2 regions of the Krasilnikovia sp. M28-CT-15 genome follow, and region 2 is predicted to be linked to the other one. Evidence: riboswitches for the same ligand, from Rfam matches in the RefSeq annotation. Region 2 holds a riboswitch; the other holds the start of a gene.
The links. A riboswitch is a leader RNA that binds a small molecule or an ion and turns the genes downstream of it on or off. The one in region 2 is predicted to bind cyclic di-AMP.
Positions count from the first base shown of each region.

Region 1: it holds a riboswitch for cyclic di-AMP, as region 2 does, so the genes downstream of both, ACMCNO_RS24455 (C40 family peptidase) here and ACMCNO_RS04405 (coiled-coil domain-containing protein) in region 2, are expected to answer to the same signal.

Region 1 covers NZ_BAAGAK010000001.1:5,316,473-5,324,285, forward strand. The annotation lists gene ACMCNO_RS24435 (mechanosensitive ion channel family protein) at 92-1,420, opposite strand; gene ACMCNO_RS24440 (hypothetical protein) at 1,532-1,858, opposite strand; gene ACMCNO_RS24445 (glycoside hydrolase family 3 protein) at 1,941-3,512, opposite strand; gene ACMCNO_RS24450 (hypothetical protein) at 3,682-3,813, shown strand; gene ACMCNO_RS24455 (C40 family peptidase) at 4,006-4,575, opposite strand; cyclic di-AMP (ydaO/yuaA leader) riboswitch at 4,584-4,745, opposite strand; gene ACMCNO_RS24460 (hypothetical protein) at 5,156-5,659, shown strand; gene ACMCNO_RS24465 (glycosyltransferase) at 5,695-6,891, opposite strand; gene ACMCNO_RS24470 (hypothetical protein) at 6,998-7,732, opposite strand; gene ACMCNO_RS24475 (hypothetical protein) at 7,809-7,813, shown strand, end outside.
Region 2 covers NZ_BAAGAK010000001.1:906,417-914,229, forward strand. The annotation lists gene ACMCNO_RS04395 (beta-phosphoglucomutase family hydrolase) at 1-172, shown strand, start outside; gene ACMCNO_RS04400 (glycoside hydrolase family 65 protein) at 225-2,594, shown strand; gene ACMCNO_RS04405 (coiled-coil domain-containing protein) at 2,649-3,665, opposite strand; cyclic di-AMP (ydaO/yuaA leader) riboswitch at 3,668-3,805, opposite strand; cyclic di-AMP (ydaO/yuaA leader) riboswitch at 4,101-4,237, shown strand; gene ACMCNO_RS04410 (coiled-coil domain-containing protein) at 4,241-5,278, shown strand; gene ACMCNO_RS04415 (ABC transporter ATP-binding protein) at 5,303-6,079, opposite strand; gene ACMCNO_RS04420 (ABC transporter permease) at 6,072-6,968, opposite strand; gene ACMCNO_RS04425 (TetR/AcrR family transcriptional regulator) at 7,141-7,749, shown strand.

The sequences.
Region 1 (7,813 bases), 4.4 Mb from region 2:
CTCTGTCAAGGCTTTATGCCCTGCCCGGTAGGGCGTCAATCCTGACCTGAGGGAAATCCCCCGCCTGGGGAACCGGCCGTACCCGCTCAGGTCACTGCTGCGCGTCCGGCCCCGGTGGCCCCACGAACGTCGCGCCGCGGCTCTCGCCGTCCGATCCCCCGCTGAAGACCCGCGCGTCGTCGCCGCGCTCACCCGCGAGCGCGGCACCGGGCGCCAGCGCGTCCGGGACCCTCGCGCGGTCGGGGGAAGGGGCCCTCGTCCCGGAGACGGGCGGAACCTTCACACCCGCGGCGGCGGGCGGGCCGGCGTCCGCGGCCGGCGGGGCGGTGTCGGCGGCGGGCGGGGCGGTGTCGGCGGCGGGCGGGGCGGTGTCGGCGGCGGGCGGGGACACCGGCCGTACCGGATCGGGGGTCGGGGTCAGGGTCTCGGCGCGGTACCGGGGCAGTGACTCGCGCTGGTGCTCCCAGACCCAGGCGACCAGCCGTTCCCGGACCAGGCAGCGCAGGTCCCACAGTGACGGCGCATCGTGGGCGCTCACCAGCGCCCGCAGGCGCACCATGCCGCGCACCGCGTCGGTCACCTGCAGCACGCACACCCGGCCGTCCCAGAGCTCGGTGCTCTCACACACCGCACGCAGCTCCGCGCGCAGCGGCTCGACCGCGGTGGCGAAGTCCACGTCGATCTCGGCGGTGCCCAGCACCGCGGACCCGGTGCGGGTCCAGTTCTGAAACGGCTTGGTGGTGAAGTACGACGTGGGCAGGATCAGCCGCCGGTCGTCCCAGACCTGCAGGGCCACGTACGTGAGGGTGATCTCCTCGATCCGGCCCCACTCCTGCTCGACCACCACCACGTCGTCGATGCGGATGGCGTCACTGAAGGCCAGCTGGATCCCGGCGAACACGTTGCCGAGGGTGCTCTGCGCGGCCACCGCCGCGACCACGCTGAAGATGCCCGCGGAGGCCAGCAGGCTGGCCCCCAGCGCCCGCACCGCGGGGAAGGTCATCAGCGCCACCCCGAACGCCACCACGACGATCCCGGCCACCGTGACCCGGCGCAGCATCACCACCTGGGTGCGGACCTTGCGGGCCTTCCGGTTGTCGGGCACGTCGGTGCGCCACCTCGACAGCGCCGCGTCCTCGAGCACCAGCAGCAGGGCGCCCACCAGCCAGGCCCCGGACATGATCACCAGGATGACCAGGATGTGCAGCACCTCGCGGCCTGCGGTGGGGCGCAGTGCCTGCTGCACCGCGAACAGGGTGACGGTGGTCAGGAACGGCTTGTGCGCGGTGCGCTCGAGCCTGCTCAGCAGCGCGGAGCGGCGCGCGTACCGGGTCAGCACCCAGTGCACGGCCTCGACGAACACGATGGCGGCGCCCGCCGCGAGCACCACGGCCAGCAAGGCGTTCAGGAAGTCGGACACGGTCTCTCCTCCGCGAGATCGCGGACGCCCGAAAATTCCGTTTTACACCGTACACGACCAGGCCCGGGGCGGGACCCACGACGACGGCGCCGAACGACCGGGCGCCTGGGCTCAGCGCGAGATCTGCACCCGTACGGCGTCCTGGGTGACGCCGTCCAGGCTCACCTGCAGGCCCGCCACGGAGACGGCGGGCTGGCCCGTGGTGAGCTGGATCTGCTCACCGGCCACCTCCAGCGTCACCGTCCCCCCATCGGCCCGGACGAAGCGCGCGTCCACCCCGAGGACGCTGGCGCTGGCCTCCGTGCTGCGCTCCAGGGTCACCGTGCAGGAGTTGACACCGCAGTCCACATTGTCGCCGCCGCACCCGGCCAGCAGGGCGACGGCGAGGGCGGCGCAGGTCAGCAGGGCGGCACCACGGCGCGCAGGACGATTCCACATCCCGACCAGGGTACGCGGGCCCCGCCAGCGCGCCACCGCCTCGCGGTCCCGGACCGGGCCGCCACCCCGTGCGGGGGGCGGATCAGGCTGCGACCGGCTCCGGCGCGGGCACGGTGGAACCGGCGATGACCTCGGCGGCGGCCAGCCCGCAGGCGCGGGTGGCGCCGTGCGTCGCGACATGTACCCCGCCGCTGACCGCGACCGGGACACCCATCTCCACGACGATTGCGTCCGGCCGGACGGCGAGCGTGTGCGCGAGCGCCTCGGCGACCCATGGGTGCCGGTGCGCGTCGCGGACCACGAGCACCAGCGGGCGTCCGGCCGCACCCGCCAGCACCGCGGCGGCGGGATCGGGCACCCCGGCGAGGTCCTCGACGTCGAGCCGGACCGCGGTCGTACCGGGCATCCGCTCGGCCAGCGGCCCGCCCACGCCCCACGGGGTCTCGGACCCGACCGCGATGTTGCGGGGCGGGGCGAACTCGACGACATGCGGCGCCACGGTCAGCGGCAGCGCGGGGGCCGCCGCCCCAACGGTGATCTTGACCGCGCGCCGGGCGGCAGCGATACCCACCGCAGATCCGGCCTGCGCGGCACCATTCGCGCCGATGACCGCCGCAGCGTCGGCGATCGCACGGGCGCCTGTGGCGATCTGGCTCACCTCGGTCCAGGCCGCGAGCCGGTGGACCCGCTCGGCGGCGTCCCGCAGTCGTTCCTCGCCGAGTTCGCCGGAGCGCACCGCCGCGACGATGGCGTCGCGCAGCAGCACCGCGGTCTGCTCGTCGGCGTGGTCGCCGCCCACACAGATGGCGTCGGCGCCCGCGGCCAGCGCCCGCACGGCGGCGCCCGCCAGCCCGTACCGGCGGCGGACGCCCTCCATCTCGATGCCGTCGGTGACGATCAGCCCGGTGAAGCCGAGTTCCTCGCGCAGCAGGCCGGTGAGGATGCGCCGGCTCAGTGTCGCGGGCAGCTCCGCGTCCCACGCGGGCACCAGCAGGTGCCCGGTCATCACGGCCTGCACCCCGGCGTGGATCGCGGCACGGAACGGCCGCAACTCACACACGTCCAGATCGGCCCGGCTGCGGTCGATCACGGGTACGGCGTGGTGGGAGTCCACACTGGTGTCACCGTGGCCGGGGAAGTGCTTGGCGCAGGCGGCCACTCCGGCGCGCTGCAGGCCCGTGATGAACGCGGCGCCGTGCCGGGCGACGAGCGGTGCGTCGGCACCGAAGGCGCGTACGCCGATGACCGGGTTGTCCGGGTTGGAGTTGACGTCGGTGTCCGGGGCGTAGTTCAGGGTGATGCCCGCGTGGGCCAGGTCGACACCCAGGTCGTGGGCGACCGCCTCGGTGACGGTGCCGTCGTCGATGGCACCGAGGCCGAGGTTGCCCGGGCGCGAGCTGCCATGGCGGGATTCGAACCGGGTGACGTCACCGGCCTCCTCGTCGATCGCCACGATGACGTCCGGCCGTTCCGCGCGCAGTTGCGCCGTGAGCGCGGCCACCTGGGCGGGGGACTCGACGTTGCGGGCGAACAGCGCGACCCCGCCGAGACCCTCGGCCAGGCGGCGGCGGACCCAGTCCGGCGCGGTGGTGCCCACGAAGCCCGGCTGCAGCACGGTGGCGGCGAGTTCCGGCAAGTCCCCTTGTCGCGGCATGAGCCCCGATCCTCCGGTGACGATCGACACGCGCCGGTCAGCGCGTCCCCCAACTGACAACCGACAACCGTCATGGGCGCGGCGGACGGACCAATGGTCACACCCGGCCCGCGTTCAGTCAACAAACCTTTCTATTAAGGGGGCCCGGGCACCCATTAGAGTTCTCGGCGTGCAGACCCCCCTTGCGGCGACGTCCGGCGTGGACTGGTCCGAGGTGCATGCCGTGCGGCTGCTCGGCGTCGCCCTCGCCGCGCTCATCCTCATCTGGGCGATCCGCCGCATGTTCGGCGGCAAACGCTGAGCCCGCGTCCGGGCGGCGCACACACGCCCCGGGCCAGCGCCCGCGCGGGCCGGGCAGGACATCGCTTCGGGCGAACGCTCCACCCCGCAACCCTGAGAACGCCTGAGGCCGCCCCGTACCCGGGGCGGCCTCACCGCGTCCGCCGCCGAGACGGCCGACATCCACTCAGCCGCTGGGCGGCCCTAACCTGGGTCAGGTGCCGAGACGGCCGTACTTGACCTGCCCGGCCGCGAAGATCGCCGCCAGCTTGACCCGGCTGCCGGGCTTCGGGGCGTGCCACACCTTGCCGTGACCGGCGTACACGGCCACGTGGTACGCGTGCCCGCCGCGGACCCAGAACACCAGGTCACCGGGGCGCCGCTGCGTCTTGGCGAGGCGGCGCACCTGATGGAACTGGGCGTTCGCGGTGCGGCCCAGCTTCAGTTTCGCCTTGCGGTAGGCGTAACCGGCCAGTCCGGAGCAGTCGAAGGCCTTCGGCCCGTGTGCGCCGTACCGGTAGGGCTTGCCCTTCTGTGCCCGGGCGAAGGCGACGATCCGCAGACCCCGGGTCTTGGCCGCCGCGACGGCGCGGGCCTTGGCCGCGCGGGCCTTCGCGCCGCGCTGCGCCGCGGTCATGCGCGCGCCGGACCCGGCGGCGGTCGCCGCGGAGTCCGCCGACGCCGGTGGCGGCGCCACGGCGCCCAGGTTGACGGTGGTTACCAGCACTGCGGCCATCCCGAACAGGGCGAGGCGGCGCAGAACCGGCTGGTGACGGTGAGACATTCAGGCATCCTGACCTTCAACCCGCGTGCGAGGTTAGCTGTCGGGTTAGGCCTTGAAGTGGCCCGCCACGCGCTGCGTGGCCGCACCCCCAGCCGGTGTCCGGCACCGGCACACTGGGTCCCCCGCTCCTGCCCATCGAAGTCACTGATAGGAGTCAGTCTTCGTTCGCACTCCCGGCGGGCAGGACTCCGCGGCCGGAAGCGGCGACCCCGGTCGGGGTGCGCCCTTACCGTCGGCACGGCGCCCGGCCCGCCCACCGCCACTGCGGTTTCATGCACCTCGCGAACCCCGAACCCGACGCGCGGTCCGGTACCCGGCGGGACATGGCCCGCCCAACGCCCCCGGAAGTGGACGACCCGGGCAGCGCTCTGTGGCTCAGGTCACAGTTCACCCCGCGGCCTCGCAGCGCCCGGAATCCGGACCCGAACGGCAGACGGTACGGGCGCGGCCGGTCGGCGACACCAGCCGCGGTACCGGATGAGGGTTCGGATCGGCACACCCCGGGTACGGATCCCGTCCGTTCCGGCAGGCGAGGAGAATGCACTCTCGGCCGCCGACAACCGTGGAAAGGACCCTCCGAGTGACGGACCAACCGACCTACGCCATCCTGGGCTACACCGACGCCGAATGGGGTCTGCTGACCGGCCTGCCACAGTCGGTGCTGACCGCCGCCAGCGCCGCCACCCCGGACGGGGCCCGCAAGACCCGGGCCGAGAACGCCGCCGGGCTCGACGAGATCGCGGAAGCCCGCACCAGCACCAGCCCGCTCGTCGCGGCGGTCGCCGCCGCCGTGGTGGACCGGGTCGGCGACCCGGAACTCGGAGAGGAGCTGCCGGTCCTCGCCCCGGCGGACCCCGCCGGATACGCCGGGGACGTGCTGGACCGGGTCGGGCAGGCGGTCACCCTGCTGGCCGCGAAGGCCTCCGCGGAGGACGCCCGGACGTACCGGCACTGGCTCGTGGAGATCGCGGACTCGGTGGTCGGCGCCGCCTCCACCGGCGGTGTGCTCGGCATCGGCGCCGAGACCGTGACCGAGAGCGAGCGCAGGTTCCGCGACGGGCTGTCCGCCGCATTGGCCGACTGACCGGCGTACGGGTCGCCTGGCCGCCGTGCCGGGCGCTAGGCGACCGCCTCGTCGTCGACGGGGACGCCCTCGGCCGTCGCCGCGTACACCGCCTCGACCTGGGCCGCCGCCCGCTGCCAGGAGTACGCCTGGCGGGCGCGGTCCACCGCGGCCGTCGAGTACGCGAACCGGCGCACCCGGTCGGAGATCAGCCGGCGCAGCGCACTCCCCAGCGCCCCCGGGTCGGCCGGTGGCACGAGGTCACCGGTGAGGCCGTCCACCACCGTCTCGGTGAGCGCGCCGGACGCCACCCCCACCACCGGCACGCCACACGCCATCGCCTCGAGCGGGGCCGTCTCGAACCGGTCCTGCCCGGGCGCGGCCACGAACACGTCCGCCGAGCGGTACCAGCCCGGCAGGTCCGCCGGGGTGACGGCACCGACCAGGCGGAGCCGGTCGGCCACCCGGCAGCTCAGCGCGAGCTGACGAAGCCGTCCGGCATACGGGTCGTCGGGCAGCCCGGCTGCGGGCGGGCCGCCGATCAGCAGGAACTCCGCCCCCGGCACGCTCCGCATGGCCCGGACGACGTCGCCGAGGCCGGTACCCCCGGCCAGCCGGCCGACGGCGAGGACGCGGGGGCGGTGCGGGTCCCGGTGCGCCACGGTGCCCTCCGGGGTGAACCGCCGGCTGTCCACACCGGCCGGGACGAAGGTCACCCGCGGGCGGGGCACGCCGCGGTCCACCAGCTCGCGTACCTCGTACTGGCTCCGGGCGACCACCCGGTCGACCGCCCGGCCCAGTGCCCGCTCGTAGCCGGCCCGCGACGGGCCGGCACCGCCCGGATCGGCGGCGTCCGGCCCGCGACCCGCGCCCAGTTCGTAGAACGACTGCACCACGGGTACGCCGATCCGGCGGGCCGCGGTCACCGCGGCGAGCCCGCTCGTCCAGAAGTGCGCGTGCACCACGGCCGGTGCCCAGTCCCCGTCCCGCCAGGACCCGCCGAGCCGCCGCGCGAACTCCCCCAGGTACGGCAGCCGCGCCTGCACGGGAACCGCCCGGGCCGGACCGGCCGGAACGCGCAGCACCGCGACGCCGCCGGGGGCGCGGCCCACGTCGGGCGGAGTGGGGTCGTCCCGTCGGGTGTAGACCCGCACGTCGTGCCCCAGTTCCGCGAGCGCCGCGGCCAGCTCGATGACATGCCGGCCGCCGGCGTCCAGGGATGCGGCCTGCTCCGAGATCATCGCGATGCGCATGGGTCCTCCTGCAGCAGAGCAGCCTCCGGGAGGACGGCCGAAGGGAGGGCGTGACACTCGGTGCGATGTGCCCCGGCCCGTACGGGACGAAACCCGGCCCGGCCGATCAGGACGTGACGAGCCTCAGGCTGGTCGTGGGTGCACGCAGCTCCAGGGCGTAGCGGTCGGGCACCGTCGACCAGACGGCCGGGGCCAGCACCGACCCGGCGGGCACGGCGCCCCGCGCGGCCCACGGTGCCGTGACCGACCCTGCGCCGCCGCGCAGCCGTACCCGGACCGGGCTGGGTGCCCGTACGGTGATCGTCGCGACGGGGCCGGTGACCGTGACCGGCACGACGCCGCGCGGCCGGGGCAGCCGCAGCTCGAGCAGACCCGAGGCGCCGACGTCCAGCCGCCGGATCCGCCCCCGGGACAGGTCGAGGTACTGCTCACCCGCTCCAGCGGGCAGCCGGAGGTCCCAGCTGACCGTACGGTTCAGCACGATCCGGACCGTGTCCGGGCCGTCGCCGCCGGTGGGCCGCAGGGCCAGGCGGACCCGGCCGTCCACGCCCGTGACCTGCGGGGCGAGGCCCGATCCGGCCGGGGTGCTGATCCGGTAGAGCAGCCCCGGCAGGTCCGCCACGCGCAGGTCGACCTGCGAGGCCGCGTCCCCGACGACGAGGGACGCCCCGGTCCGAGCGCCCAGCGGGGCGTCGAGGATGTGGGGGCCGGCGGGTGCGGAGACTTCCACGGGTGCGGCGGGGCCGGTGCACGCGGCCGCCGGCAGCACGGCCAGCAGGGCAGACAGCAGCGCGATCCGGCCTGCCGCGGGTGAGAGACGGCGGCGGCGGCGGCTCAGCACGCGGAACACGATCGGACAACGCGGAATCGGCCGAACGGGTGACGGCGATTCACCCGGTTCACGCCAGACTTGCCGGATGCA
Region 2 (7,813 bases):
ACCCCCCGAACATTGCGCAGTGTTCGAGGACGCCCAGGCCGGAGTGGCGGCCGGGCGCGCGGGCGGCTTCGGCATCGTCGTCGGGGTCGACCGGGTGGGCCAGGCTCAGGCGCTGCTCGACCACGGCGCCGACATCGTCGTACAAGATCTTTCCGAACTGCTCACGCGCTGACAGCGTTGACAGATTCACAGACTCTCTTCATCGCGTTACGAGAGGCACTACCGTGATCCGTGAACGGGCCTATCCCGTCGACCCGTGGCACATCCGGGAGACCCGGCTCGACCTGGACCTGCTGGCCCAGTCCGAGTCGGTCTTCGCGCTGTCCAACGGCCACATCGGGATACGCGGGAATCTCGAGGAGGGCGAGCCGCACGGCCTGCCCGGCACGTACCTGAACTCGTTCTACGAGCTGCGGCCGCTGCCGTACGCCGAGGCCGGGTACGGCTTCCCCGAGTCCGGCCAGACGATGATCAACGTGACCAACGCCAAGCTGATGCGGCTGCTCGTCGACGACGAGCCGCTCGACGTCCGGTACGGCGAACTGCGCTCCCACGAGCGCGTCCTGGACCTGCGCGCCGGGACCCTGGAACGCACCGCCGAGTGGGTGTCGCCCTCCGGACAGGCGATCCGGATCCGCACCGTCCGGCTGGTCTCGTTCACCCAGCGCGCCGTGGTCGCGTTCCTGTACGAGGTCGAGCCGCTGGACGCCTCGGCCCGGCTGATCCTGCAGTCGGAGCTGGTCGCCAACGAGCAGCTGCCGCCCACGAGCAAGGACCCGCGGGTGGCCGCGGTGCTGGATCACCCGCTCGAGGCCGAGGAGATGCTGGAGCAGCGCACCGGCGGCCTGCTGGTGCACCGCACCAAGGCCAGCGACCTGCGGATGGCCGCGGCCATGGAGCACCTCGTGGAGGCCCCCGGCCGCCACGCGGTCACCACCGAGGGCCATCCCGACTGGCTGCGCACCACCGTGGCCTGCAAGCTCGAACCGGGCCAGCGGCTGCGCGTGGTCAAGCTGGCCGCGTACGGGTGGTCCAGCAACCGCTCGCTGCCCGCCGTCCGCGACCAGGTCGGCGCCGCGCTGGCCAGCGCCCGGCTCGACGGCTGGGACGGTCTGGTCGAGGCCCAGCGCGAATTCCTGGACCAGTTCTGGGACCACTCCGACGTCAAGGTCGAGGGTGACCCGGAGGTGCAGCAGGCGGTGCGCTTCGGTCTGTTCCACACGCTGCAGGCGGGTGCCCGTGCCGAGCAGCGCCCGATCGGCTCCAAGGGGCTGACCGGCCCCGGCTACGACGGGCACACGTTCTGGGACGCCGAGACGTTCGTGCTGCCCGCGCTGACCTACACCCAGCCGTCCGCGGCGGCCGACGTACTGCGCTGGCGGCACTCGACGCTGGATCTCGCCCGGGAGCGGGCGCAGACGCTGGGCCTGCAGGGTGCCGCGTTCCCGTGGCGCACGATCCGTGGCCAGGAGTGCTCGGCGTACTGGCCCGCGGGCACGGCCGGCTTCCACATCGGGGCGGACATCGCCGACGCGGTGCGCCGCTACGTGCAGGCCACCGGTGATCTCGATTTCGAGCGTGAGATCGGGCTGGAACTGCTCGTCGAGACCGCCCGGTTGTGGCGGTCGCTCGGCCACCACGACCGGCACGGCCGGTTCCACATCGACGGGGTCACCGGGCCGGACGAGTACACCGCCGTGGTGGACGACAACGTCTACACCAACCTGATGGCGCAGCAGAACATGTTCGCCGCCGCGGACGCCTGCCAGCGCCACCCGGAGGTGGCCCGCAAGCTGGGCGTGGACGACGAGGAGTCGGCGTCGTGGCGGGACGCGGCCGCGTCGGTGCACATCCCGTACGACCGGGAGCTGGGGGTGCACCAGCAGTCGGAGGGCTTCACCCGGCTGCAGGAGTGGGACTTCGAGAACACCCCGCCGGAGGCGTACCCGCTGCTGATGAACTACCCGTACTTCGACCTGTACCGCAAGCAGGTGATCAAGCAGGCGGACCTGGTCATGGCGATGTACGTGCGCGGCGACGCCTTCACCCCGGAGGAGAAGGCCCGCAACTTCGCGTACTACGAGGCCCGGACCGTCCGCGACTCGTCGCTGTCGGCGTGCGTCCAGGCGGTGCTGGCCGCCGAGGTGGGGCATCTGGAGCTGTCCCACGACTACCTCGGCGAGGCCGCCCTGATGGACCTGCACGACCTGCACCGCAACGCCCGCGACGGGGTGCACGTCGCGTCCCTGGCGGGTTCGTGGGTCGCGCTGGTCGCCGGGCTGGGCGGGATGCGGGACTTCAACGGTCAGCTGTCGTTCGCGCCCCGGCTGCCGAGCCGGATCAACCGGCTGGACTTCTCGCTGCTCTGGCACGGCAAGCGGCTGCGGGTCGACGTGACGCCGGACGAGGTGACGTATTCGCTGCGTAACGGCGGCGGGGCGGCCCGGCTGGAGCTGGTGCACCACGGCAAGGAGATCGAGGTGACCCAGGTCAAGCCGGTGACCGTACCGATCCCGTCGGCGCCGCCGATCGGCGCCGCCCCGCGGCAGCCCGCGGGTCGCGCGCCGGTGCGCCGGGTCGGCGCCAGCGGCTGAGCCGACCACGCAGACGGCCCCCGTCCGCGCGGGACGGGGGCCGTTATGCGTGCGTCAGAGCAGCGACACGTGTACGTGGTCGGTGTGCGCGCTCGGCCCGTGGTAGGTGTGCCAGCCCGTGGCCGGGAACCAGATCTGCTTGAACCAGATGACGTAGTAGATCCCGAGCCGGTCCGCGTTGCGGACCAGGAACGCCATGAGGTTGTTGCCGTAGTTCTTCATGTCCGTGTTGTGCGCGACCGAGAACCCGCTCTTCTGCAGCGACCAGTCGCAGGCGCGGCCCTTCGGGTGCTCGAACGGGCCGCCGTCCCGGTGACAGCCGACGAATCGATTGAATCCCGCCTTCTTCACCTCTTTGTAGAGGTGGAAGGTGCGCGGTGTGATGCAGCCGCCCGTCGTGGGGTCGTTGACCGTGCACGATTCGGGGGAGAAGCCGCCGTCGGAGTTGCGCGGGGCCGGTGCGGCCTCCGGCGACTTGGCCACCACGAACCCACCGGTGAGGCTTTCGCCGCCGACCAGCGCGAGCGCCTTGTCGGCGCTCTCCTTCTGCTTCTTCATCGCGGCGAGGTTCTGCTGTTGCGCCTTGATCTCAGCGTCCAGCCGCGCCTTGGTCGTGGTGACCAGGTCGATCGCGGTGTTCAGCTCGTGCAGCTTCTCGTCGTTGATCGAGTTGATCTCTTCGAGCGAGATGGCCTTCCTGAGGAACGCGTCCGAGCTGTTCGCGTTGAGCAGGTAGCTCATGGCCGACAGGTTCCCGGTGCGGTACTGCTGTCCGGCCACCGCGCCGACCTCGGGGATCAGCAGGTCGCGCTTGGCCTCCGCGTTGCGCACATCGATGGCGAGCGCCAGCTGGGTCTTCGTCGACTTCGCGACCGCGGCCTTGGCGGCGACGAAGCGCCGGTTGGTGGACTCCATCACATCGCTGAGCAGCGGGGTGGCCTTGCCCTCGTCGGGCGTGGCGGTGCCGCTGCCGGGCGCGGCGCTGGCCGGCGCGGCCGGCGCCACGAGCATCGTCAACGCGACGAGTGGTGCCAGGGCCACGGTCAGCCACCGGCGGTGTCTAGCCGTCATTCTCTTCCTTCCACGTAACCGCCGACCGGGTTAGCTGACGGGTTCGGGACGGAAGCGATCCCTACCGCGCGGGTGGCGCGGATTCACCCCACAAACGTGGTTCCCCGGCTCGCCCGAGGGCGATTAGGCGGTGGCCTGCCGGCACCCTTGGGGGTGGTGCCTTCCTGGCAGTGACCGGCGGCCAGCTTACCTGACGAATCAAGGGGCCGACCGGTGCCAAATGCGTTACCAGCCAACAACTTTCCGTGACTCGCGCGAGGAAATCCTTGGTGCCGTGGCCGTAACGCCGGTCAATGTGAATCGTTGCGTTTCTCTCGCCGCGTCGACTCATTGTCAGCACTCGGTAACCGACAGTACGACCCCTGTCGATTCTGGCGAGGCTGGGTATTCTTCGACACGGTCTCCGTTTCATAACGACGCCAGGAAAGGCGTCGGCGGAAACCACCGCCTAATCGCCCACGGGCGAGCCGGGGAACCACGTTTGTGGGGTGAATCCGCGCCACCCGCGCGGTAGGGGCCACTTCCGTCCCGAACCCGTCAGCTAACCCGGTCGGCGGCCGACGGAAGGAAGGCATGTGCGGCACACCCCTGCCCGACGGCTGTGGGCGACGCTCCTGGCCCTCATGGTCCTCGTCGCCGGTCCGGCCGTCGCCGGTCCGGCTCCCGCCTCCGCAGCCCCCCGGCCGCTGGCCGCCCCGGGTGACACCGGTGACGACGGCGAGGGCGGCAGTAAATCCCTCATCGAGGCGCTCGAGTCGGCGTCGCGTGGATTCACCGACGCCAAGGACGCCCTGGCGCGGTCCAAGTCGCGCCAGGTCGAACTGACCGCCGCGCTGCAGCGGCTCGACACCGAACTGGGCCCGCGTCAGGCCGCGCTGGACGAGATCGTGGCGCAGAGCTACCGGACCGGGCGGCTCGGGCCGATGACCGCCCTGCTGACCGCGTCGGACTCCGGCACCCTGCTGGACCGGGCCGACACCCTGCAATCGGTCGCGGTGCGTCAGGACGCGGCGATGCGCGACCTGAAGCAGACCCGCGACGGCCAGGCCAAGGCGAAGCTGGCGATCGACGCCACGATCCGCGACCAGCAGAAGCAGCTCAACGTCATGGCCCGGCGCAAGGCGCAGGCCGAGGCGGCGCTGAAGGCCGCGGGTGGAGGCCAGGACGTCGCGGGGCCGAGCGGCGGCGGCAGCAGCACCAAGTCCGCCACGGCTCCCCGCAACCTGGGCACCGGCTGCACCGTGGACGACCCCACGACCACCGGCTGCATCACGCCCCGCCTGCAGTTCGCCATGGGGCAGGCGAAGAGTGCCGGATTCACGCACTTCGTCAAGTGCTTCCGGCACCAGAGCTTCGGGGAGCATCCCAAGGGGCGGGCGTGTGACTTCGCTGCCGACAAGGGCACCTTCGGTGGAGTGGCCTCCGGCGCCAGCCGCACGTACGGCGACCGGCTGGCGAACTACTTCATCGACAACGCCGACCGTATCGGCGTGCTGTATGTCATCTGGTTCCGCCGGATCTGGCTGCCCAGCAGCGGCTGGAAGGCGTACACCCGGGGCAACGGTGACCCGTCCAGCGACCACACCAACCACGTGCACCTGTCGGTGCGCTGAGCGCGGAACGCGAGGAGGCGGGACCTACCGGCGCATGTAGGTCTCGTACTCCTTCATCACGTCCTCGGTCGGGCCGTCCGCGCGGATGACGCCGGACTCCAGCCAGATCGAGCGCTCACAGGTGTCCCGGATCGACTGCTCGCTGTGGCTCACCAGGAACACCGTGCCGGCCTCCTCGCGCAGGTCGCGGACCCGCTGCTCGCTGCGGCGGCGGAACTTGGCATCACCGGTGGCCAGCGCCTCGTCGATGAGCAGCACGTCGTGCTTCTTGGCCGCCGCGATGGCGAAGCGCAGCCGGGCCGACATGCCGGACGAGTACGTCTTCATCGGCAGGGAGCTGAAGTCGCCACGCTCGTTGATGCCGGAGAACTCGATGATGTCGGCGGTCTTCTCTTTCACCTCGGCCGGGCTCATGCCCATCGCGAGGCAGCCCAGCAGGACGTTGCGCTCGCCGGGCAGGTCGTTCATCAGCGCGGCGTTCACGCCCAGCAGCGAGGGCTGCCCGGCCGCGTAGATCGTGCCCCGGTCCACCGGTAGCAGCCCGGCGATCGCCCGCAGCAGGGTGGACTTGCCGGAGCCGTTGCTGCCGATGAGCCCGATCGCCTCGCCCTTGTACGCGACGAAGCTCACGCCCTTGACCGCGTGCACCTCGCGGACCGCGCCGGACTTCTGACCCGTGACGATCCGTTTGAAGCTGGCCACCGGGCTGTTCGCACCGGCCGCCGCGGAGCCGTACACCCGGTAGACGACGTGGGCGTCGTCGGCGATGACGGTGGGTACCCGCCCGGTTGTCTCAGCCACGGCCGTACCCCTTCTCTCCGCGCCAGAAGTAGACGAACCCGCCGACGCCGACGATCAGCGTCCACGCGATCGACTGGATCCACAGCCGGGTCGGCGTGTCGGCGAGCGGGACGTCCTCCATCAGCGCGTGCCGCATCAGCTCGATGAAGACCAGCATCGGATTCGCCTCGACCAGGCGCAGCTGCCAGCCGTGCAGGTGCTTCTCGAACTGTTCCACGGAGTAGATGACGGCGGAGCTGTACATCCAGATGCGCATGATGAACGGGACCAGCTGCTTGACGTCTGTGATCTTGGAGCCGAGCCGGGCGGTCAGCATGGCGAGACCCATGTTGAAGATCGTCTGTAGCAGCAGCACGGGCACGATCAGCAGCCATTCGAACGTGAGTGGCTCGCCCGTGATCAGCACGATGCTCATGAGTACGGCCATGGAGGCGATCAGGTTGCGCGCCTCGACCAGCACGACGGCCAGTGGCAGGCTCGCGCGGGGGAAGTGCAGCGCCCGGATCAGGCCGAGATTGTTCGTGACCGCCACGACGCCGCCCTGCACCACCGACGAGGTGAAGCCGAAGACGAACACGCCGGTGCACAGGTAGGCGATGAAGTTGTCCATGTCCTTGGTGCCGGCCAGGATGACGCCGAAGATCAGGTAGTACACCGCCGCGTTGAACAGCGGCGTCAGCACCTGCCAGAGCATTCCCAGCCGGGTGTTGCCCAGCGAGGAGGAGACCTTGGCGTTGGCGTACGCCCCGATGAAGTGCCGGTAGGCCCACAGCTGCCGGATGTAGAGGGGGAGGCCGGGCAGGGCGCCGGCCGCGCTCAGGCCGTGCCGCTTGGCCAGCTCCTTCATAGGCAGACCGGTGTCGTTGCCGGCGACCGCCGTCTGGGCCATGGGGTGGCGCTCCGATCTCGTCGGCCGGGCTGAGATGTCCGGCCTCGGGGGTTTGCGCGTGAACACACTAGCGAGGTGATGTCGTTGAAACGGCATCGTATCGACGTGACGCCGACGGTAACCCAGCAAACGGCGGAACGCAACCGTAGCGTCCTTGCGCTATATTGCCTCCGTGGCGACCGGGAAACGAGCACCTGCCGGAGCGGCGGTCCTGCGCGGAGACATCACCGTGGCGATCCGCAACGCGGTGATGAAAGAGCTGGCCGAGGTCGGTTACGGCCGCCTCTCCATCGAGGCGGTCGCGCGCCGGGCCGGGGTCGGTAAGACCGCGATCTACCGCCGGTGGAGCAACAAACTCGAGATGGTACTCGAGATCGTCTCGGATGTGGCCGAGCGAGCCGTGCCGCTTCCCGACACCGGCACCTTCGCCGGTGACCTCCGGCTGCTCCTCATGATCGCGAGCAAGGCGCTGCAGCACCGGATGGCCTCCCAGATCATCCCCGACCTGATGGCCGAGGCCGCCCGCAACCCGCAGATCGCCGAGACGCTCCAGCGGGCCCTGCACACCCACCAGCACGCGGTCGGCGACAAGCTGGTCGGCCAGGCGATCGCCCGCGGGGAACTGCCCGCCGACGCCGACCCCGACGTGGCCGTGGACCTGATCCTCGGCCCGCTCTACTGGCGCGTCGCGGTGGCCCGTACCCCGATCGACGACGACTACCTGGAGAAGCTGGCCGTCGCGGTCACCCATGCGCTGCGGGGCGGTCGCTCGGCGGGCTGAGCCGGTCATCCTGGCGGTGTCCTCTCGGGGTGCCGACGTCCCGCAGATCGGTCCACCCGCCGGT